DNA from 3 places in the Cohnella suwonensis genome. Region 2 is predicted to be linked to each of the others. Evidence: predicted binding sites of a transcription regulator. Region 2 holds the regulator's gene; each other region holds the start of a gene.
The links. Region 2 encodes NrdR, which represses ribonucleotide reductase genes. Its sites were predicted from a motif close to AACACNATATATNGTGTT; they were not measured.
Positions count from the first base shown of each region.

Region 1 (7,558 bases), on a different contig from region 2:
GGGCAACAACCGCATGCCGGCAAAATCAGCCGGGAGCCTTGGCTGACGAGATGGTTCGGCGTCGCCCCGCTCGGGGTTCAGATGTGGTGGACGGGACGAGCCGAACGCAAAAACAAAACGCGCCAAGAAGCGGCGCGTTCGGTCGAATCATCGTCTTATCGATAGAAAAAGCCTTGATCCAGCATGGCGCCGATCGGGATGAACCGGTTGCCCTCCATGTCGATCGCGAGGTCCATCCGGCCGTTCGACCAACGCTGATAGCCGATGATCGGCACGGCATACAGCATCGCGTCGCCGAATGGTTCGGTTACATATCTTAAATGCTTGCCGCCTTCGAGCCGCTTCCTTAACAGGGCGGCGTCTTTGGCGTTGAACGGCGTTTCCCCGGTCAGCCAAGGGAGCTTCTCGTAAACGTCGAACGAATCGTTCAGCTTGAGAGCGGACACTTTGGCCCCGGTCGTAGTAGGCGCGCGGTATGACGGCTTGTCCTCCGAGAATAGAAGTCGCCATGTTTTGCCGTCCAGAGGAAGCTCCTCCGCCGTCTTGGCGTCGAGCCAGTACGTCTCGTCTCCGATCGTCACTTCCCAGGCGGCCGCGAACGGATGGACGTAATGCTTGACGGCGACGATGCCGGGGAGCTGCTCGGCGGTCGCAAGACCGCTGTCGACGAGCGACCGTCTCAGAATCGTTTTGGAGAAAAGCGAGAACGGTCCTGTGCCGTATTCCCCCAGTTGGAACGTGCCGTCGGTAACCGCATGGACGACCATGTAGCCGATATCTTTGCCTTCCTTGGAAAATAAGACGAGCCAGCTATGCGTGCCCGGACCGAGCGCTTCGATCTGCGGGTCGGTGCCTTGCCATGCCTTGAAAGGCTTCTGCTTCGAAAGGGCGGCGACCCACTCCGTCACTTGACGTTCGAGCTTGGACGGCGCGGCTTCCGTCGCTTTGGCGACGATGGCGGCATTGGCGGCGGAGACGGCGCGAACGGGCGTAAAAGCTTGTAACAAGGCGACAAGCATCGCGGCGGCAACGATCAGTTTCGAGGCGCGAATGCGGATCGTACGCTGTCGGTCGGACATAGAACCTCCTGCGGGTAGGGGATGGAGCGGCTCTCGCCCGCGCTAGCGGCATCGAAACCGTGAGGCTCCGACGGCTTTGGATGCGCGGGGCGCCGCGTCGTTATATTGTAAGGGACAAGCGTTGCCGAGACTGTTGCTTCGTGTCGGCCGGAGCGTGCGATACGGGTTCTATTTTTGCCGATTCTCGGCGGAACCTCGTAGCTTGCGGCTAACGGTCGGTCATTCGATACCCGGCAGATGAAAAATTCCGCAGTTCATGACGGAGAGCGTCACGCGCGGGCGATATTGCCAGTCGATCTCGGCTTGTCTCTGTTCGAAGCGGGCGGCGACCGCTTCCTTCTGCGGCTGCTGGTCGGGATGGGTCATCGCTTCCAGCATCGGCTCGTAATAGTGACGAATGCGGCCGAGCTCGTCTTGCCTGCGTTCCTCCGCGTCCGCCGCCCAGGAGAAGTCGCCGCCCTTCAGCTTCCGTTCCATCGTCGTCTCGAGCTGGTTCATCGCCTTGCGCAGCGATAGGCCGTTCCGGAGCAGATGCACATTGGACGGCAGGCGGGGGGTTAGCTTCTTGTCTTTCAGCGACTCCATGAATTTCTCGTTAATGATTCCCGTCGCCAATGAAATGCCCCACCCGTATATTTCTTCCCTCTTCATGTCGCATTCGTAGCCGACCTTGAAATTAGCCCCGAGCCAAGCGGTATAAGGTCGCGAACCGAAAGGATCGCTCTTGCCGCGCGGCGGCTCCTCGAACATCGTGACGCATCGTCCCCACTGGTGGGCCGCTTCGAATATTTGCAACAGCCTGCGCGAGCCGTAATAAGCATCCTCCTGAACGATCCGCCCCGACTCCGTCACGATATAAGAGATCGGATTGGCCGACGTCCTTTCCGCCATCGAAGGCGGCTCGAACGTCCACCGGAACGTCATCGTCTCCGGCTCCGCGCCCGTGCGGTCGACGAAGCTCCAATAATAAGTACGGTTCGTGAGCGCCCGGTCCGCTTCGGGGGACAGCTTGACCGTTACGTACGAAGGGCTCTTCTCGAGAATAAAGCTGCCTGTCGATTCGAGATAACTCATGACGTATTTCTGAACCTGCTTCGCGTTCATGGCCGACTCTCCCGTTTCATTTGGTCCCTTGTCGCGAGGAGCGTGTCGCCGAGTCCGTCGATCCTCTCCCGGAGCTCGTTCCCGTCCGCCGATTCCAAGACGAGTTGGGCCAGCTTGCGCTCGAGCGACTCCTCTTTCTCGAACTGCTGGATGATCTCGTCGAGCTCTCCGATTACCAATTCAAACATATTGATTTTCTCGTGGAGCAGGTGTACGATATGCTCTTCGATCGTCCCGAGGGTGCACAGGTTATAGATTTCGACGTCCTGCGTCTGTCCGAGCCGATGGACGCGCCCGATGCGCTGCTCGACTCTCATCGGGTTCCAGGGCAGGTCGAAATTGATGACATGGTGACAGAACTGAAGGTTGATCCCTTCGCCGCCGGCTTCGGTCGCGATCATGACTTGGGCGCGCCTGCGGAACAAGTCCATCATCCAGTCTTTTTTGCCGCGGTTCATGCCGCCCCGGTAAGGAACGGCCGTCAAGCCGTGTTCTTTGAAAAATTTCAGCAAATACTCCTGCGTCGCCCGATACTCCGTGAATACGATCACCTTGTCGTTCATGGCGCGGACGAGCTCGATCGTTTTCTCCGCTTTCGTGTTCGACTTGATGCTCTTGATCAGCTCGACCAGTTCCCAGATGCGAGCGCGAAGCGGGGATTCCTCGGACGTCTTCTTGAACAGGTTGATGAGCGTCAGGAACACCGCGTCGCGACTGGAGCATACTTCGCGCTGCAGCGTAACGAGGGAGAGCATGCTCGCCAGGTCGACGCCGTTGTCCGCCGTGGCGTGCTTGCGCACGTAATCGGTGACGCCTTCGTACAGAGCCATCTCTTCTGGCGACAGCCGAAGCGGCACGTTCGTGACGACGCGCTTCGTGAACTCGACGCCGCCGTCGCTGCGGCGGTTCCGGATCATCACTTGGCCGAGCGTTTCCTGCAGCTTGGCCTCGTTCTTCGGCACGCGGCGGTCGGCGACGAAATTGGCCGCGAAGTCTCCTTCGCCGCCGAGCTGTCCGGGTTTCAGCAGCGTGATCAGGTTGTACAGCTCGGACAAGTCGTTCTGGACGGGCGTCGCGGTCAGCAGCAGGCAATATTTTTTGCGGAGCTCGTTAATGAATTGGTAGTTGCCGGTCCGCTTGTTCTTGAGCTTGTGCGCCTCGTCGACGATGACGAGATCGAACTCCTCGTTCAGCAGCGCATCCCGGTGAGGCTCGCGCTTAGCCGTGTCCATGGAAGCGACGACGATGTCGTTGTCCCATGTATAAGCTTTCTTCTGCGCGACGGCCGGAATGTCGAACTTACCGTTCAACTCGCGAACCCACTGCAACACGAGGGATGCGGGAACGAGAATGAGCACTTTTCTGGCGAGACCGCGGATCAAGTATTCTTTCAGGATCAAGCCGGCTTCGATCGTCTTGCCGAGTCCGACCTCGTCGGCAAGGATGGCTCGTCCCCTCATCTCGTGAAGCACTCGGCGCGCCGTCTCCACTTGATGGGGAAGAGGCTCGAAGTGCGGTAGCAGGGACAAGCAACGCAGCGCATGAAAATCGGTCACGAGAGCCGATTCTTCCGATTCGAGCGACAGCTGATACATCGTCCAATCGTCCCACGGACCGTTGCGTTCGACCCGTCTCTCCAGTTCTTCGAAAGCCGAATGTTCGATATGCAGATCGACTAGGGCGTGAAGCTTGCGGGGAGGGACGTCGGATACCGGGCCTCCGAACGGCTTCATAGCCGGCTTCTCGGCAGGCGGGATCGCAGTCTCGTCTAGCGACGGCATTCCGGCATGCGGCAGAGCGGCAGGCGAAACCGAGCCGGACGGCGTGCCGGCGGGAGAAGAGTAAGGGTAGGGGGTTTGCAACGTTTGCTCCTCCTCGGCGACCTTCGTTTCGCGGCTTTTTTTGAACACTCACTGTTAGTATGAGCAAACGTGACGTATTCAAAACAGGATCGGCGTAGAAACCCGCGCGCGGGAACGATCTTCGTTAATCGTGCGCTTTCCCGGTTTTTCGCTATTTTGCGGGGACATGCTGAACGACCTATGGAAGCACCACATGTGGTGATGTATACTGGTTATCGCACACAATATATTGTACAATTTACATACACCAGAACGTGCTGCGAGACCGGACGAAATCTCATCTTATCAAGAATTTTGGGAGGGTGTAACGCATTGAACACGATGCAGTCGAAACGGTTGGAAGGCCTTAGCGAGAAAATTTTCCTGGATCGCTACGCTTGGAAGAACGCCGACACGAGCCTGACGAAAGTCGGCGACGTCGTGCTCGTCCTGACGAAGGACGATCCGAAATTCCCGGCCAAAGAAGTCGGAGAAGTCGTTAATCGCGAAGGAAACGCGGTTACCGTCAAGCTTCGCAATGGCGAGCTGGTTGAATCGAACGTCGAGAAATTGACGCTTACGATCGAGAAGACGCCGGAAGACCTGTGGGCGCGGCTCGCGAACGCGATGGCTTCCGTTGAAGATACCCCCGAGAAACAACAAGCATGGTCCGAGAAATTCCGCTGGCTGCTGGACGACTGGAAGCTCGTCCCTGGCGGACGGATCGCGGCGGGCGCGGGCGCCAGCGACGAGCTGACGCTGTTCAACTGCTACGTGATTCCGTCCCCGCACGATAGCCGCGGAGGGATCATGCAGACGCTGACCGAGATGACCGAGATCATGGCGCGCGGCGGAGGAGTAGGCATCAACCTGTCGTCCCTTCGTCCTTGCCGTTCGATCGTTAAAGGCGTAAACGGATCTTCCAGCGGCGCCGTATCGTGGGGCGGGTTGTTCAGCTACACGACCGGCTTGATCGAGCAGGGTGGGTCCAGGAGGGGCGCATTAATGCTCATGATCAACGACTGGCATCCGGACGTGCAGGATTTCATTACCGTCAAGCAGACGATGGGCCAAGTGACGAACGCGAACCTATCGGTATGCGTTAGCAACGCGTTCATGAAAGCCGTCAAAGAAGACGCGGATTGGGATCTCGTGTTCCCGGATACCAAAGACGTCGACTACGACGCGCTGTGGGACGGCGACTTGGACAAGTGGAAGAAGCTCGGAAAGAACGTCGTTCACTACCGTACGGTGCGAGCGCGCGACGTGTGGAACAGCATTATCGAAGGCGCGTGGAAATCGGCCGAGCCGGGCGTCGTCTTCATGGAATACTACAACCAGATGTCCAACAGCTGGTACTTCAACCCGATTATCTGTACTAATCCGTGCGGCGAGCAAGGGCTTCCGGCTTGGGGCGTCTGCAACTTGTCCGCTATCAACCTGTCCAAGTTCTACGACGCGGAGAAGCATGACGTCGCTTGGGACGAACTGTCCAAAGTCGTTCGCTACTCGACGCGTTTCTTGGATAACGTCATCGACAAGACGCCGTATCACTTCCCGGAGAACGAGAAGAACCAACAGAACGAGCGCCGCGTCGGCCTCGGCACGATGGGCCTTGCAGAGCTGATGATCCACCTGGAAGTCCGTTACGGTAGCCCGGATAGCTTAGAATTCCTCGACAAGCTGTACGGCTTCATGGCTCGCGAGGCTTACCTCGCTTCGACCGAGATCGCGGCCGAAAAAGGTTCGTTCCCGGCGTTCGAAGCGGAGCCGTTCCTGCAGTCCGGATTCATGAAGAACATGGTCGAGACGTATCCGGAAGTCGGCGAAGCGATCGCCAAGCGCGGCATGCGCAACGTCACGGTCATTACCCAGGCGCCTACGGGCTCCACGGGAACGATGGTCGGCACGTCGACGGGCATCGAGCCGTACTTCGCTTTCGAATTTTTCCGTCAAAGCCGCCTCGGCTTCGACAAGCAGCTCGTGCCGATCGCGCAAGAGTGGAAGGACGCTCATCCGGGCGAGGAGCTTCCGGAATGGTTTGTCACTTCGATGGACTTGTCCGCGAAGGATCATATCCGCGTCCAAGCGGCGATCCAGCGCTGGGTCGACAGCTCGATCTCCAAGACGGCGAACTGCCCGAACGACTTCACGATCGAAGAGACCGCCGAGCTGTACGAGATGGCGTTCGAGCTCGGTTGCAAAGGCGTCACGATCTATCGCGACGGCAGCCGTGACGTTCAGGTGCTGAGCACGGCGAAGGACGAGAAGAAGGCGGAAGCGAAAGCGGAAGCCTCCACGGAAGCTCCGGCAGCGGCGGCAGTCGCGCTCGCATCGCCGGCGGAAACGCTCAGCGCGTCGTTTAACGTATCAGTCTCGCCGGAGCAGAAGAAGTCATTCGACAAGCAATACAAGAGCCGACCGAAGATTCTTCGCGGCGCGACTTACAAATACAATACGCCGTTCGGCATGGCGTATATTACGGTCAACGACATCGACGGTACGCCCGGAGAGATTTTCTTGAACGTCGGCAAGGCCGGCTCCGACGTGTTCGCGATGGCGGAAGCGCTCGGCCGCGTCTGCTCGCTGTTCCTCCGGTACGGCGACCACGGTGACAAGGTGCAGTTGCTCGTCAAGCACTTAAAAGGCATCGGCGGCTCCGGCGCCGTCGGCTTCGGCCCGAACCGCGTCGAGTCGATCGCGGACGCCGTCGCCCAAGCGCTCGAGCAGCACGCCGGCTTCGGCGACCACGAGAACGAGCATGCCGCGACGGCCGAGATTCCGGTCGTCACGGAGAAAACGAAAGTCCCGTATACGTCCAAGGACTTGTGCCCGTCCTGCGGTTCGGCATCGCTGCTGAACGTGGAAGGCTGCAAAACTTGCGGCAACTGCGGCTATAGCAAGTGTTCTTAAATGAGGAAAGCCCCCGGCGACGGGGGCTTTTCTTTCCTACGGATGTGTGACGACGACTCCGAAGCCGGGTTGGGCGAACTATCCGTTCCTAACGGCCTTGAAGCAGGTGTTCGACGTTCCGTTCGGATGGGATACGGATGTCAACGCCGCTGCGCTCGGAGAAGCAAGGTGGGGGGCTGCCAAAGGCTTGGACAGCTGTGTCTATTACACGATAGGTGCTGGAATCGGCGTAGGTGTGTTCGCGGAAGGGAAACTGGTTCACGGCCTTGTGCATCCGGAAGGAGGTCATTTATTAACTAGGCGCCATCCGGAAGATCGGTTTGCAGGGACGTGTCCTTATCACGGGGATTGCCTGGAAGGCATGGCCGCCGGTCCGGCGATCGAGAAGCGAAGGAATGTGAAAGGCAGCGACATTCCGGTGGACCATCCGGCATGGGCAATGGAAGCGTTCTACATCGGACAAGCTGTAGCAGCATCTATTCTTATGCTGTCCCCGAAGAAAATCATTCTGGGCGGCGGCGTCATGCACCAGAAGCAGCTTTTCCCAATGATACGCGCAGAGGTTCAAAACAATTTGAACGGCTATGTCAGCGCTAAGGCCGTTTTAGACAGCATCGACGA
Region 1 is NZ_JBHSMH010000003.1:16,769-24,326, forward strand. It holds gene ACFPPD_RS01050 (YqzE family protein) at 1-165, shown strand, start outside; gene ACFPPD_RS01055 (hypothetical protein) at 156-1,079, opposite strand; gene ACFPPD_RS01060 (YqhG family protein) at 1,299-2,183, opposite strand; gene ACFPPD_RS01065 (DEAD/DEAH box helicase) at 2,180-3,916, opposite strand; gene ACFPPD_RS01070 (adenosylcobalamin-dependent ribonucleoside-diphosphate reductase) at 4,367-6,937, shown strand; partial or broken gene ACFPPD_RS01075 (ROK family protein) at 6,972-7,558, shown strand, end outside.
Region 1: the regulator NrdR is predicted to act here: its motif matches at 4,264-4,281, upstream of ACFPPD_RS01070 (adenosylcobalamin-dependent ribonucleoside-diphosphate reductase).

Region 2 (7,558 bases):
CGACCATCTTCCGCGAGGTTCCGCTCGAGCGCACGATGGACGACATCGCGTGGAACGGCTACGAGAACGCTTCGCTGGCGGCCGCGTTCCGCAAGCTCGAGTTCCGCAATCTGTCCGACCGCCTGAATCTTGGCGAGGCGGACGAAGCGGAAATCGCGCAATCGGCGGAGACGGCGTCGAAGTACGACGTCGTCAGCGTCCTGGCGGACGGATGGGCCGGATTGAACGATGCGCTGCCCGAAGCAGAAGCGCTGATCGTCGAAGCTTACGGGGACAATCCGCATCAGGCGGAAGGCATCGGCATCGCGATCGTAGCGGGAACGACTTGTTTCGTGGCGCCTTACGCCTCGCTCAAGTCGCCCGAGGCCGGTCAGCTCGTCCGTTGGTTGGAGGACGCGGACGCGCCGAAGACCGGCTACGACGCGCACCGGGCGGAGCTCGTGCTGGCGCGCGCCGGCATCGAGCTGTCCGGGCATTCGTTCGACGTGCAGCTGGCCGCGTATTTGCTCGATCCGACGGAAGCGGATCCGTCGTTGCACGGCTTGCTGCAACGGCTGGGCTTGCCGCCGATCCTGTCGGACGAGTCGGCCTACGGCAAAGGCGCGAAGTTCCGCGTTCCGGCGGAAGCGGAGCTAGCGAAGCATCTCGCGGCGAAAGCGGACGCGGTTCGCCGTCTGAAGCCGCTTCTCGCGGAGCAACTGGAGTCGCTCGGCATGCACAAGCTCTATTACGAGCTCGAGCAACCGCTGGCCGTCGTGCTCGCGGGCATGGAGAAGCAAGGCATCTCGGTGAACGCGAACGCGCTCGCCGAGCTGGGCACCGAATTCCAGCGCCGCATCGAGGAGACGACGGACGCGATCTACGCCGCCGCGGGCTTCGAGTTCAATATCGGTTCGACGAAGCAGCTCGGCGAAGTGCTGTTCGACAGGCTCGGCTTGCCGGTCGTCAAGAAGACGAAGACGGGCTATTCGACCGACGCAGAGGTGCTGGAGAAGCTGGAGCCGTATCACGAGGCCGTCAGACTTATCCTTCACTATCGCCAATTGACGAAACTCCAGTCGACGTATATCGAAGGGCTCACGAAGGAAATCCGTCCGGAGGACGGCAAAATCCATACGTTCTACAAGCAGACGATCGCGGCGACCGGAAGGCTGTCGAGCCAGTTTCCGAACTTGCAGAACATTCCGATCCGCTTGGAGGAAGGCCGCCAGATTCGCAAGGCGTTCGTGCCGTCGGAGCCTGGCTGGAGCATCGTGGCCGCCGACTATTCGCAGATCGAGCTTCGCGTGCTCGCGCACATCTCCGGGGACGAAGGGTTGAAGGAAGCGTTCCTGAAGGAAATGGACATTCATACGAAAACGGCGATGGACGTGTTCGGCGTGCAGGCGAGCCAAGTGGACGGTAACATGAGGCGCCAAGCGAAGGCGGTCAACTTCGGCATCGTATACGGCATCAGCGACTATGGCCTCTCCCAGAACTTGAACATTACGAGACGGGAAGCGGCGGAGTTCATCGAGCAATATTTTCAAGCGTTCCCGGGCGTCAAGCGCTACATGGTCGATATCGTGGAGAAAGCCCGCCAGGACGGCTACGTGACGACGTTGCTCGAACGCCGCCGTTACTTGCCGGAGATCCGCCATTCGAACTTCAACCTGCGTTCCTTCGCCGAGCGGACCGCGATGAACACGCCGATTCAAGGCACCGCGGCCGATATTATCAAGCTCGCGATGATGCGGATGAGCGAAGCGCTGCGGGAGCGCGGGCTAACGAGCCGCATGCTGCTGCAGGTGCATGACGAATTGGTGTTCGAAGTGCCGGCGGAAGAACTCGACGTCATGAAGAAGCTCGTACCCGAAGTCATGAGCAAGGCGCTGCCATTAGACGTTCCGCTGCTCGCGGACGTCAGCGTCGGCGCGAACTGGTACGAAGCGAAATAACCGACATCTGAACGAATAACGTAGAGAAAGGAGGCGACAGGCCATGCCGGAATTGCCGGAGGTGGAGACGGTTCGCCGGACGTTGAACGACTTGATCGTCGGCAAGACGATCTCTAGCGTCACGGCGACGTTGCCGCGCATTCTGCAGAAGCCGGACGATCCGCAAGTGTTCGCCGCCATGCTCGAAGGAAGAACGTTTACGTCCGTCGAACGGCGCGGGAAATTCCTGAGACTCGTCTTGGACGGTCTCGTGCTCGTCTCCCATCTGAGGATGGAAGGACGGTTCGGGGTCTACCGGGCGGACGAGCCGAAAGAGATCCACACCCACGTCGTGTTCCACTTTACGGACGGGACGGAACTTCGATACAAGGACGTACGGCAGTTCGGCACGATGCATCTATTCCCGGCCGGAGAAGAATTACGGTCGCCTCCGCTGAATAAACTGGGATTGGAGCCTTTGGAAGGCGGATTTACGCCCGATGCGTTCCGTCTCGCGCTCGGCCGCCGGTCGACGAAGATCAAGCCGTTGCTGCTCAACCAGGAAGTCGTCGTCGGTCTCGGCAACATCTACGTGGACGAAGCGCTGCATATGGCGGGCGTCCATCCGGAGAGACCGGCCAACAAATTGACGAAGAGCGAGCGCGATCGGCTTCATTCGGCCATCGTGCAGACGTTGTCGGCCGCGGTGGAAGCCGGAGGCTCCTCCATCAAGTCCTACGTGAACGGGCAGGGCGAGATGGGCATGTTCCAGCATTCGCTGAAAGCTTACGGCAGAACGGGAGAGCCTTGCTTGACGTGCGGCACGCCGATCGAGCGTACCGTCGTCGGCGGCCGGGGCACCCATACGTGCCCGGATTGTCAGAAAGGACCGCGCAACAAATCGCCCGCGCAAGACGCTTCCCGCGGGGAAGCGGCGAAGCGGTACGTCCGGAACAATGCCGTCAAACGCAGGCTGGACGGCCCGTCGGAATAGGCATTCGCACAGAAATACACGCCGATGTCGGGGCATTCCCCTGTTCCGGTGCATAGGATGAACAGAACCTGGCGGCCCTTGCGGACTCGTCGGGTCAGCATCCAATGCAGGGGGAACAGAAATGATGGCACCTGTCGCTTCGCTCGTTCTCTTGTCCGTCGCCGTCAGTCTGGACGGCTTCGGCGTCGGCATGACGTACGGCGTTCGCAAAATCAAAATTCCGGTCCCTTCCGTCGCGATTATTTCCGTCTGTTCCGGCCTCGTCATTTTTCTGTCGATGATGGTCGGCGTCGTACTGACGAAATGGTTGCCGCCGCACGGGGCATCCGTCCTCGGCGCGATCATTCTGATGGGGATCGGAGTCATGGCGTTGATGCAGTTGATTCGCGCGAGAGGCAAAGAAAAGACCGAGGACGATTGCAGGCGGGAAGACGCGCAAGACTTGGCCGCGGAACCGGCTCCGGTACTGAAATTGGAGCTGAAGCTGTTCGGCTTCATCGTGCAAATTCTTCGAACGCCGTCCGCCGCGGACGTGGACCGTTCGGGAACGATCAGCTCGGGAGAGGCGTTTTTCCTGGGTCTGGCGCTGTCGCTTGACGCGTTCGGCGCCGGCATCGGCGCGGCGTTGCTCGGATTTCCTGCGGAAATCACGGCGTTACTCATCGCGCTGTCGAGCGGCTTGTTTCTATGGTCGGGCACAAGGGTCGGCTACTGGGCGTCGGATTGGCGCTGGGTGAAGCACTTGTCCGCGATGCCGGGTATTATTCTTATCGCTATGGGCATATTCAAATTGTTCGTATAAGCGTACGCACGCCATATTTCGCTAAAAGGAAGAAAACTCGAGATGAACATCGGATTAACCGGCGGCATCGCCACCGGCAAGAGCACGGTCGCGAGAATGCTGGAGGAACGCGGAGCATTATTGATCGATCTGGACGTCATTGCCCGGGAAGTCGTCGAGCCCGGGCAGCCGTCTCTTTCCGCGATCGCGGAAAGATTCGGTCCGTCCGTGCTTCGGGAGGACGGAACTCTCGACAGAAAGAAGCTCGGGTCGATCGTATTCGCTGACGCGAGCAAGCGCAAGACGCTCGAAGGAATCCTTCATCCGGCGATACGCAAGGTCATGAAGGAACGAATGGAAAAATATGAGCGATCCGCGCCGGACAAGCTCGTCGTCGTCGATGTACCGCTGCTTTACGAGTCGGGGCTGGAGTCTTATTTTGAACAGGTGATGGTCGTATATGCTCCGCGGATGCTGCAATTGACGCGATTAATCGGACGAGACGGATTCGACGCGGAGGAATCGAGGCGTCGGCTCGAAGCGCAGATGAATATCGAAGAGAAAAAGAGGCGCGCCGACATCGTCATCGATAACGGCGGCGGACGGGAGCGGACGGAAGAGCAAGTGGATCGCTTCTGGCGGGAAATGGGGTTGAGATGAGCAAGAAAATGAAAAAGACGAAACGGAAAAGAATCGTTCTTCCGTTGATCTTGATCGTCTTATGCGTGTTGTTCGTGCAGTCGGATTGGTTAGGGAAGTGGATATACCCGATCAAATATACGGACGAAATCAAGCAGAACGCATCGTATTACGATCTAGACCCGCTCTTGATCGCGGCGATCATCCGGGTCGAGTCGAATTACAAGGCGAACGCGGTTTCCCCCAAGGGAGCGGTCGGGATCATGCAGTTGATGCCGGACACGGCGGAATGGATTTTGGAGAAAGACGATTTCGGGGATATGACGGTGAAAGACGCGGGAAGCGACGCGAACGCGGGCATCAGGCTCGGCGCTTGGTACGTGAAAGAACTGACGAGGCAATTCGACGGCAGCTTGGCCGTCTCCTTGGCCGCTTACAACGCGGGTCCGGGCAAAGTCCGGCAGTGGCTGGACAAAGGAGTCTGGGATGGACAAGAACAGACGGTGCGCGACATTCCTTACGGCGAAACTAGACATTACGTGCAACGTGTGATGTATTATTATAAGAAATATGCGAAAATATACGAAACGCTCTGATCTCGCGGCGCAGGTTCCGCCAACGGAAGAGAAGCCTTGAAGCGTAATCGCCTCAAAGCTCCCCGGTATTGAGTGCCTTCAGTTGCAATCGTTATCTGCCGGCCAATTGTTGCTCGGCGATTTGCACCAAGCGGCGGGTGATGTTACCACCGATCGAACCGTTGTCTTTCGTCGTCATGTTGCCTTGGTAGCCATCCTGCGGAATGGCGATGCCCAGCTCTTGAGCTGCTTCGAATTTGAGTTGGGACAGGCCGGCGGCCGCTTGAGGGACCAGTTTCGTGTTGGAAGCCATGTTTGTTCACCTCCTTGCGGTTGGTAACAGTATTATGTGCTTTATCTCTCCAATCATGTAAGGGAAGCCTTGGAAATGCTGAAAAAAACCGAAGGAGGCAAAAATACGTCATGAAATGCCCTCATTGCGACTTCAGCGGAACGAAAGTGCTCGATTCCCGTCCGGCCAACGACAATAAGTCGATCCGCCGCCGCCGCGAGTGCGAGAAGTGCAGCCGAAGGTTTACGACATTCGAGACGGTCGAAGAGACGCCGCTCGTCGTCATCAAGAAAGACGGAAGCCGCGAAGAGTTCAGCCGGGACAAAGTGCTCCGCGGTCTTCTCCGTGCCTGCGAGAAACGTCCGGTGTCCGTTGATCAGCTCGAAATCATCGTCAACGACGTTGAACGGGAGCTTCGCAATACGGCGAGCACCGAGGTCGAGAGTCGGATGATCGGCGAAGCGATGATGCAACATCTATACGGCGTCGACGAAGTCGCGTACGTGCGGTTCGCATCCGTCTATCGCCAGTTCAAGGACATCAACATGTTCTTGAAGGAGCTGAATTCGCTCATGAACAAGCATGGGATGTAGGCCGGGGAGAGATCGACGCGGTTAAGGTGACGGGAAAACCTTATTCGCTCGCCTCTCCGGCTCGTTCCTCTCATTAGAGCGATGAGGTAGCGCTATTTTGCGGTTTGAACTTGCTTTTGGGAGTCGGCACAGGAAATAAGACGATGGCGTAACGTTATTGTCGATCGGTATGCGGAAAACAAACAAATAAGACGATGGCGCGGCGTTATTTTAGCATGAGAAAAACCGGTGGCAATCGGCGGAAAATGTGTTGACATGCCCGTTTTTTCTGTGGTAAAATCATTCTTGTCGTCACGATTATGGGCCCTTAGCTCAGCTGGGAGCCCACCATTGGGTATTACACTACCCCCAAGAATTCAAGTTTTATATCCCGGGCCTTTAGCTCAGCTGGGAGAGCGCTTCGCTGGCAGCGAAGAGGTCAGCGGTTCGATCCCGCTAAGGTCCACCAAACAATAATTTAAGCACGCCCCTAAGGCGTGTTTTTTGTTTGGCAGGACATAAGCTGATCGAATCAAATTGGGGCGTTCCGCACGGACGGAACGAAGTGAAAGCCAGTCCCCGCAACGAAAAGAAAATGTTCGATTCCGCAATTCTCTACCAACATCTACCACACAACGGCAGAAATTCCGTTTTTTTTGTTTTATAGAAGTTGTTATTCAGGGCATGGTCAAGTTGTTTGAGTTGGTAGTCTTGAAATCCTAATGATTGACCGAAGGTTATGTCAAATTGTATTATATACTATATTAAATGTATTTAATTTTTGAGAAACAATAGGAGGAAATGATGAAAAAGATTGCCGTCCTCATCCTTATGCTTACACTTATCCTACAGACATTGCCGTTTACAACAGGCATTCAGGTGGCGCACGCCGCGCCGGGAGACTCGGATGCCGATCCTATTATGATTACGACGGCGCAGGAGTTATCGGACATTCGCAACAATAAGTCGGCTCATTATAAGCTGGGGGCGGACATAGATTTATCGGGCTATCCCGTTGGAGACACTGCGGGCTGGATGCCGATCGGTACCTCGGGCGATACCTTTACTGGAACGTTGGACGGGGGAGGATACATAATCCGTAACTTGAGGATTGATCGCCCAAACACGCCGTATGTAGGGCTCTTTGGAATTATTCGCGGAACCGGCGTTCTTAAGAACATCCAATTGCTTGACGTCGATGTTATAGGTACAAGTAATGTCGGCGGGTTAGTCGGGAAGATGGAAATAGGCTCCCATATCGCGAACTCCTTTGCAACCGGCCAAGTAAAAGGTGAACCCGCTGAAAGGTATGATGTTTTACTTAGTGGGTACGTGCTGTCCGGTGGATTACATGTTGGCGGCCTGACAGGCGGGAACTCGTATGGAACCATTTCGAACGCATGGGCAAACGTATCCGTTTCAGGAGTTGGCCTTATTGGCGGTCTAGCAGGCGACAACTATGGTGTAATCGAGAATGCCTTTGCTACCGGCAATGTAACGGCCGTTCGAACCACCAACGTCAATAGTACTAATGTGGGAGGGTTGGTTGGTCAACAACAGGCCCCAGGATCGTCTATTACCCATTCCTTTGCGGCCGGAAATATTTTGATACCCCCGGGTGCGTTATATGTAGGCGGCTTAGTCGGGGTTGTTTGGGGTGGAGCTATAGATATGTCGTATTGGGACACGGAAACTTCACAAATGTCTACCAGCTCAGGCGGGACGGGTAAATCGACGGAAGATATGAAGAAGATGGCGACGTTCTACAGCTCAGGCATCGGCTGGGATT
Region 2 is NZ_JBHSMH010000111.1:284,235-291,792, reverse strand. It holds gene polA (DNA polymerase I) at 1-1,937, shown strand, start outside; gene mutM (DNA-formamidopyrimidine glycosylase) at 1,981-2,910, shown strand; gene ytaF (sporulation membrane protein YtaF) at 3,032-3,712, shown strand; gene coaE (dephospho-CoA kinase) at 3,755-4,351, shown strand; gene ACFPPD_RS24545 (lytic transglycosylase domain-containing protein) at 4,348-4,926, shown strand; gene ACFPPD_RS24540 (small, acid-soluble spore protein, alpha/beta type) at 5,018-5,218, opposite strand; gene nrdR (transcriptional regulator NrdR) at 5,329-5,790, shown strand; tRNA gene ACFPPD_RS24530 (tRNA-Ala) at 6,163-6,238, shown strand; gene ACFPPD_RS24525 (S-layer homology domain-containing protein) at 6,574-7,558, shown strand, end outside.

Region 3 (7,558 bases), on a different contig from region 2:
CTCCAGAATCTTCGGCATGCCGACGCCGCCTTGCACCGTGTCCAGCAGCGTAAGGCCGCCGAGCACTTTCATATAGAGCGTGCGCTCGGCGTCGCTCAATTCCATCCACGACATTTTGTCGTCGGAGAGCGGAATCTCTTCGTCGGTCCAGAATTGCATAATATTTTGATTCCAGAACGTGATCGTGAAATCGTCGTCCGGACGGTTCCAATTGACTGCTTTCATGACGGCCATTTCTTCCGTGCCTCCTGGTTCTTAATCAAATAAAAGTTCAAAAGTTCGATTTTCAGCACCGAGAAGGTTGGATGAAGCACGGGAATGAGGAGCGGAGCGTAGGCAAACCTACGTGAGCACCGGAAGTCCCGTGCAGCATTCAAGATTCGACGTCGAGTACTCTTCCCGAAAACGCTTCGTGATCAAAGTCGGACTTTTGAATTTCCTTAAACCGCGCAAGTGATGCATTCTTCGACGGACAGACGATTCGTCCGCGTATAGTAGAGGGATTTGAGCCCTTTTTTCGCGGCGTACACGTAGAAGCGGGACAGTTGTCTCGTCGACACGTCGCTGTTCACGTGCAGAATCGTCGAGATGCCTTGGTCGATATGCGGCGTGATCTCCGCGATCATGTCGATGACTTTTAACTGATCCATCTGATAAGCCGACTTGTAGAAGAAGAAATTGTCTTGGCTTAAGTAAGGCATCGGATAATACGTCGTCGAATTCGCGTAAGTACGCGTCTCGATAGGCTCGACGATCGGCATGACGCTCGACGTCGCGTTCTGGATATAAGAGATGCTTTGCGTCGGCGCGATCGCCAGACGATAAGCATGGTATAGGCCGTGTTTCATGACTTCGGCCTTCAGCAGGCTCCAGTCTTGCGGCGAAGGCACTTCGATGCCGGCGAACAATTCGCGGGCGCGCGCCGTCGTCGGACGGTAGTCGATCTCCTCGTAACGGTCGAAGTAGGTGCCTTTGGCATACTCGGATAACTCGAAGCCTTGGAAAGTCGTGCCGGTATCGCGGGCGATATGCATGCTCTTCTCCAAGGAATAATAGTTCATCATCATGAAGAACGTGCGCGCGAAGTCGCGGGCTTCCGCGCTTTCGTAAGCGATCTTGTTCTTCGCGAGGTAGCCGTGCAGGTTCATCGCGCCGAGACCGACGGAGTGCAGCTCCGCGTTCGCTTTGGCTACGCCCGGCGCGTTCATGACCGTCGTCATGTCGCTGACGGCCGTCAAGGCGACGATGCCCTCGTGCACGGATTCGCGTACTTTGCGTTTCTCCATGACGTTGACGATGTTCAAGGAAGCCAGATTGCAGCTGATGTCGCGGCGAATCGTGTCTTCTTCGTTGTAGTCGCCGATCGTGGACGTCTCTTGAAGTTGGAAAATTTCCGTGCAAAGGTTGGACATCTTGATCTGTCCGATATCTTTAAGCGCATGCGCTTCGTTGGCGTTCGATTTGTTCATGATGTACGGGTAGCCGGACTCGAGCTGCGTCGTGGCGATCTTGGTCAGCATTTCGCGCGCCGTCAGAACGACTTTCTTCTTCACGCGGTCGTCGGCGATCAGCGTGTCGTACATCTCGTCGAGGTCCATGTCGTCGAGGAATTTGCCGTAAGCCTTGTATACCGTGTAAGGGGCGAAGACGTGAAGCGGCTTGTTCTCTTCGGCGAGCTTGTAAAATTTGTTCGGAACGATCAGACCGATGGACAGCGTCTTCAGGCGCGTTTTCTCGTCGGCGTTGATCTTCTTGCTGTCGAGGAACTCCATGACGTCCCAGCCGAAAATGTTATAGTAGCCCGCGCCGGAGCCTTTACGTTGACCCATTTGGTCGGCGTAGGAGAACGCGTCCTCCATGAGCTTCAGAACCGGCATGATGCCTTTCGCGGCGCCTTCGACGCCTTTGATCGGCTCGCCGCGTCCGCGCAGCTTGGACAGGTTGACGGCGACGCCGCCGCCGATCTTGGACAACTGCATGCAGGTGCCGATGCCGTAGTTAATGGAGTTAAGGGAATCGTCGACTTCCAGCAGGAAGCAGCTTACCATCTCGCCGCGGCGACTCTTGCCGGCATTAAGGAAAGTCGGCGTCGCCGGTTGGACGCGTTGCTCCATCATCGCGGAGGAGAGGGAACGGGCGACTTCGTAGTCGCCGCGCGCCAAGTGCAACGCCACGATCGCGACGCGGTCCGGGTAATGCTCGAGGAACAGCGTCTTGTCGTCGGTCTTGACCGCGTAGTCCGTATAGAACTTCGAAGCGGCCATGTACGATTGGAATTGGAAGCCGTATCCATGCGTAAGGGTGTAGATCTCTTCGATCTGCGCTTCGGAATAATGCTCGTAGACGTTCTCGTAGTAATTCTCGTTCACCATGTAGCGGACTTTCTCCGCCGTTCCGGCGAATTTGACGCTTTTGCGTTCGACGTCCGCCATGAACGCTTCGACCGCCTCGCGGTCTTTATCCAATTGGAAGAATCCTTGCGGATCTCTTTGCATGAGCAGGTTGTTTAATTCAATATGACGCAACTGCGAGCACCTCCTGAGAAAATCTTTCTACATCTTTGGACGTTCCGGACAATTCGAATTTACCGAGAACGGGCACTCCGTACAGCGCGGATATCGCGTCGGCGCTGCGCGCGAAGCCTTCTCCCCAGTTGCGGTTGCCGCTGGCCATGACGCCGACCATCCGATTATGGTTCTTTTTCAAGAACGACATCACCTTATCGGGAGCTTGACCGAATCCGGTCGTATACGTGACGAGCACGAACGGTTCGTCGATCGTCATCGTTTCCTCGATCTGAATCGACGGAACTTTCAATTTATCGACAAAGCGGCGTACGTTACCCGTTCTGGAATCGAAAGCGATAAGCACGATCTTCATTCCCTTCCGGAAGGTTAGTCAGGTGAAGCGGGCGGAGCGCACGGGGAAAAATTTATGTGGAAGTCGCTAGATGGCAAGTGGTAAAACTTCACTATATGTAGTCCGTGCATCTAAATTTACATCAAGATATTGTGAAAGTCAATCGTTTCGGGCCCGGTTTCAAGTAGGCTAAACGTCCTACTTCTTGCCTCCGTGCAACACTGAAAACGGATGAAAGCTTGTCCTGTCGGGCTTCATGGGAAAGTCTAGAAAGTCAATATGTTTTGACAAAATTCGCGTCTTTTTTTCGGCGGGCAAATGATAACGTACACAATATCTAGTGGTAGAGGCCGGGGGTAGCGGATACATGGAGGGGGAGAAGGCCGTCGGTAAGGCGATCTTGCCGGCTGACGGCGCCGATACCTGACATGAAGCGCTTTCTTTTCAGTTTGCCGACAGCTCGGCTTCGTATAATGAGGTGAAAGGCATTGCGGGGACGGCGTAATTTCTCCGTTTACACCGAACCGGCCCGTATGATAGGTTTGGCACAGGTTCGTTCGGAAGGTCGGTGCGGGATGAAGAACGTATTGAATCGATTACATAGCCGGCGCATTCGGATCGCGTTGCTGATCTCGATGTTGCTGGCGGTGCTCGCGGCGGCGCTGCTCCCGTTCGTCGGGCTTGCGCCGAGCAGAAGCGGTCCCCGGGCGCAGGACGGCGTGCTGGATTTGCGGGCATGGAGCTTGGAGAAGGACGGCCCCGTCGGGCTGAACGGCCGATGGCTGTTCCGCTGGGGAGAGCTGACGGACGGGGGGCCGGGCGGAACGGATTCGGCCAAGCCGGTCGCGTTCGCGGAAGTGCCCGGCGAATGGGAACGTTACGGAGCGACCGGTCGCGGCTACGCAACTTACCGGTTGACCGTCGTTACCGGAGAGACGCCGGGTAAGCTTGGCCTGAAGATCCCCGCGATCGCTCCTGCCTACCGCATGCTCGTCGACGGGCGCGAGATCGCGTCGTCGGGCGTCGTCTCCTCGGATCGGGCAACGACGCGGGAAGCTTATTCGCCGAAGACGGTCTTCTTCGAACCTCGGGGCGAGCGCTTCTATGTCGATTTGCAGGTTGCCAACGAGCTGTATCCGCACGGAGGCATCTGGTATAGTCTGACGTTGGGCACGGAGAAGAGCATGCTGGAGCTCAAGCAACGGAATACGGTCGTCGACATGGCGGTATTCGGCGGTTGCGCGTTGCTCGGAGCCTATCAGATCGCGGTGTTCCTGCTCCGCAGGGCGGAGCGTTCGACGCTGTATTTCGGCGTCTGCTGCTTGCTGGGGGCGATCCGTTTATGGGTCGTGGGCGGGATGTACGTCGTGGATTTCTTCCCGCGGACGGACATCCGGCTCATCGTCCATCTGGAGTATTTAACTTATTACGGCGGCGTGGCGATGGCCGCTCTGTTCGTCCGGGAACTATTCCCTAAGGACTTCAACGGGGCGGCGATCCGGGCGATCGGCTGGACCGGCCTCGGCTTTATCGCGACGGTGCTCGTCCTTCCCGTCGAAACGTTCACCGGATTCATCGATTATTTCAAGCTGTTCTCACTATTAAGCTTGGCCTATATCATTTACGGGTTCTCGCTTGCGCTTTGGCGCGGAAGAAGCGGCGCTCTGCTTCAATTGACCGGATGGCTCGCTTTCGTGGCGGCCGCCTTTCACGATATCATGTACAGCGACGGCCGGATGATCTGGATCGACCTTCAGCTCGTGCCTTACGGGTTTCTGCTGCTCGCGTTCATCGAAGCGTTGGAGCTTGCCAGACGCTTCACTCATGCCTATCGCATCATCGGCACGATGTCGGAGGAGCTGCTCGCCCAGAACCGGATGAAGGACGAGTTTCTCGCGAACACCTCGCACGAGCTGAAGACGCCGCTGCACGGCATCATGAATCTATCCCAGGCGCTCCGGGAAGAGAAGTCGGGCCCGCTGAGCCGCGACCAGCGGGAGCAGCTCGACGTCGTCGTCTCGGTCGCCCGCCGGATGTCCAATCTCATTAACGATATTCTCGATCTGTCCCGGCTGAAGAACCGCGGCATCGAGCTGCAATTGAAGCCGATCGACGTTCGCGCGGCCGTGGAGTCGCAACGGGAAATCTTCCGCCACTATATCGGGGACAAGCCGATCGCGCTGCGGATGTCGTGGCCGGACGATCTCCCCGACGCGCTGGCGGACGAAGGCCGGCTGCTGCAGATCGTCTACAACCTGATCGGCAACGCCGTCAAATTCACGTCCGGCGGCGAAGTCGTCATCGAAGGGCGAGCCGTAGGAAGCATGCTGCATATTACCGTGTCGGATACGGGCATCGGCATACCTGCGGATAAACAGGAAGCGATCTTCCATTCCTTCGAGCAAGTCGGAACGTCCGTCGCCCGGGAATACGGAGGCGCGGGCCTCGGACTCGGCATTACTCGCCGCCTTGTCGAACTGCACGGGGGGACGCTGTCGGTCGTCTCGGAAGTCGGCCGGGGCTCCGCCTTCACGTTCACGATTCCCGTCGGCACCGGCGGATCGGCCGAAGCCCGGCGGTCGACGGGCCCGGACGAAGGACGGTTCGCGGCGGAGCGCCTGCCGTCGTTGTCCGCCTGGAGGGAAAGCGCGGCTTCGGCCGAGAGCGTTAGCTCGGTTCGAAGGGAACAAGCGATTCTGGCGGTCGACGACGATCCGGTCAATCTTCGCGTGCTTCGCGCCGTGTTCGCGGACGGCGCGCACGAGGTCATGACGGCGTCGAGCGGGGAGGAAGCGCTCAAGCTGATCGACCGCGAAGGCGGCAAAATCGGCCTCGTCATTCTGGATGTGATGATGCCCGGAATGACCGGATACGAGACTTGCTTGCGCATTCGAGAGAAACACGCGCTCTCCGAATTGCCCGTTCTGCTGACGACCGTAAGAAACGAGCAGAACGACGTCATGTACGGCTTCGAGGTCGGAGCCAACGATTACTTGACGAAGCCGTTCCAGCCATACGAGCTGAGGGCGCGGGCGCACACGCTGCTGGAGATGAAGAGATCGGCGGAAGAAGCGGTACATTCGGAGATCGCGTTCCTGCAAGCGCAGATCAAGCCGCATTTTCTTTATAATGCTTTAAACACGATTTTGTCCTTATCGCTCGACGAACCGCAAACCGCGCACGACCTGCTGCTGTATTTAAGCCGCTATTTGCGAGGAAGCTTCGACTTCAAGAACAAGGAAAGGCTCGTGCCGCTGCGCAAGGAGCTCGAATTGGCGGAGGCGTACGCGAAGATCGAGAGCGCCCGGTTCGGCGATCGGCTTCGGATGCATTACGACATCGACGAGGGCGCGGCGTTCCACCTTCCGCCGCTGACGCTGCAGCCGCTCGTGGAGAACGCCGTCAGGCACGGCGTCATGAAGAAGGAAGACGGCGGCACGGTCACGGTGTCCATCCGCGTTCATGCAGAGAAGATAGTCGTATCCGTCTCGGACGACGGGGTGGGGATGCCGGAATCGGCGCAGGCGATCTTGGCGAAGGAGCGGGACGACGGCGGCGGAGTCGGCTTAAAGAATATACATCAACGCTTGCTTCGCGCGTTCGGGAACGGTCTCGAATTCGAGAGCGGCCGCGGCATCGGCACGACGGTCTCGTTCCGCGTGCCGCTTCATGCGAGCGAAGAGAGAGGGGGAGAGTCGACGCATGATTAGAGCGATCGCGGTGGACGACGAGCTGCCGGCGTTAAACCGGGTCGGCAAAATGCTGGAATCGCTCGAAGGCATACGGTTGGATGGGTTGTTCGACAAAGCGCAAGCATTCTTGGAGCATGCGCTAACGGCGGCGGAACCGATCGATCTCGTGCTGCTCGATCTGGAAATGCCGGTTCTTCACGGCTTGGAGCTGGCTCGACGCCTTCGCGAGTTCCGTCCGGAAACCCATATCGCGTTCCTGACGGCCCATGAAGAATACGCGAGGGAAGCTTTCGAGGTGGAGGCGCTGGATTACTTGCTGAAGCCGGTCATGAAAGATGACTTGGAACGAATGGTCGGACGCTATGAGAAGAGGACCGGCAAAGCGCGTCCGAACGAAGAACCGCCGCGGGGCGGGGTGTCCATCCATAGCTTCGGGCCGTTCTCCGTGACGACGGAGCAAGGCGAACAAGTCCGGTTCCGCAATTCGAAAAGCAGGGAGCTGCTCGCGTACTTACATCGCCATGGAGGAAGGGCGGTCGGCAAAGTCCAGATCATGAACGAGTTATGGCATGGCCGCGACGCGGATTCGACGCAGGCGAACTTGCATACGACCGTCTATCAACTGAGAAAAGACTTGGAGAGCTTCGGCTTGAGTGACGTTGTGGAGCAATCGAAGACGGCGGGCGGCAGCTACGCGGCCAAATGGTCCGCGATCGCTTACGACGACGTCGAGGAATACGGCAAATATTATCGCCTGTATAAGAAGACTTCTTCGATCACGCACGCGATCGTCGCTATCCGCTTGTACGAAGAGGGTTACTTGAACGGAAGCGGCTACGATTGGGCCGCGCCCCGCCAAGCGGAGCTCGAGATCGGCTACGTCGAGTTGCTCGAGGCGACGGTGGATACGTATGCGAAGCAGCAGCGTTACGAGCTTGCTTTGAATCCGATGCAGAAGTGGGTTCAGCTCGTTCCGTTCGGCGCGAGGCTTCATTCGAAGATGATCG
Region 3 is NZ_JBHSMH010000025.1:85,487-93,044, forward strand. It holds gene nrdF (class 1b ribonucleoside-diphosphate reductase subunit beta) at 1-234, opposite strand, end outside; gene nrdE (class 1b ribonucleoside-diphosphate reductase subunit alpha) at 441-2,525, opposite strand; gene nrdI (class Ib ribonucleoside-diphosphate reductase assembly flavoprotein NrdI) at 2,512-2,871, opposite strand; gene ACFPPD_RS10535 (hybrid sensor histidine kinase/response regulator) at 3,435-6,569, shown strand; gene ACFPPD_RS10540 (response regulator) at 6,562-7,558, shown strand, end outside.
Region 3: the regulator NrdR is predicted to act here: its motif matches at 2,968-2,985, upstream of nrdI (class Ib ribonucleoside-diphosphate reductase assembly flavoprotein NrdI).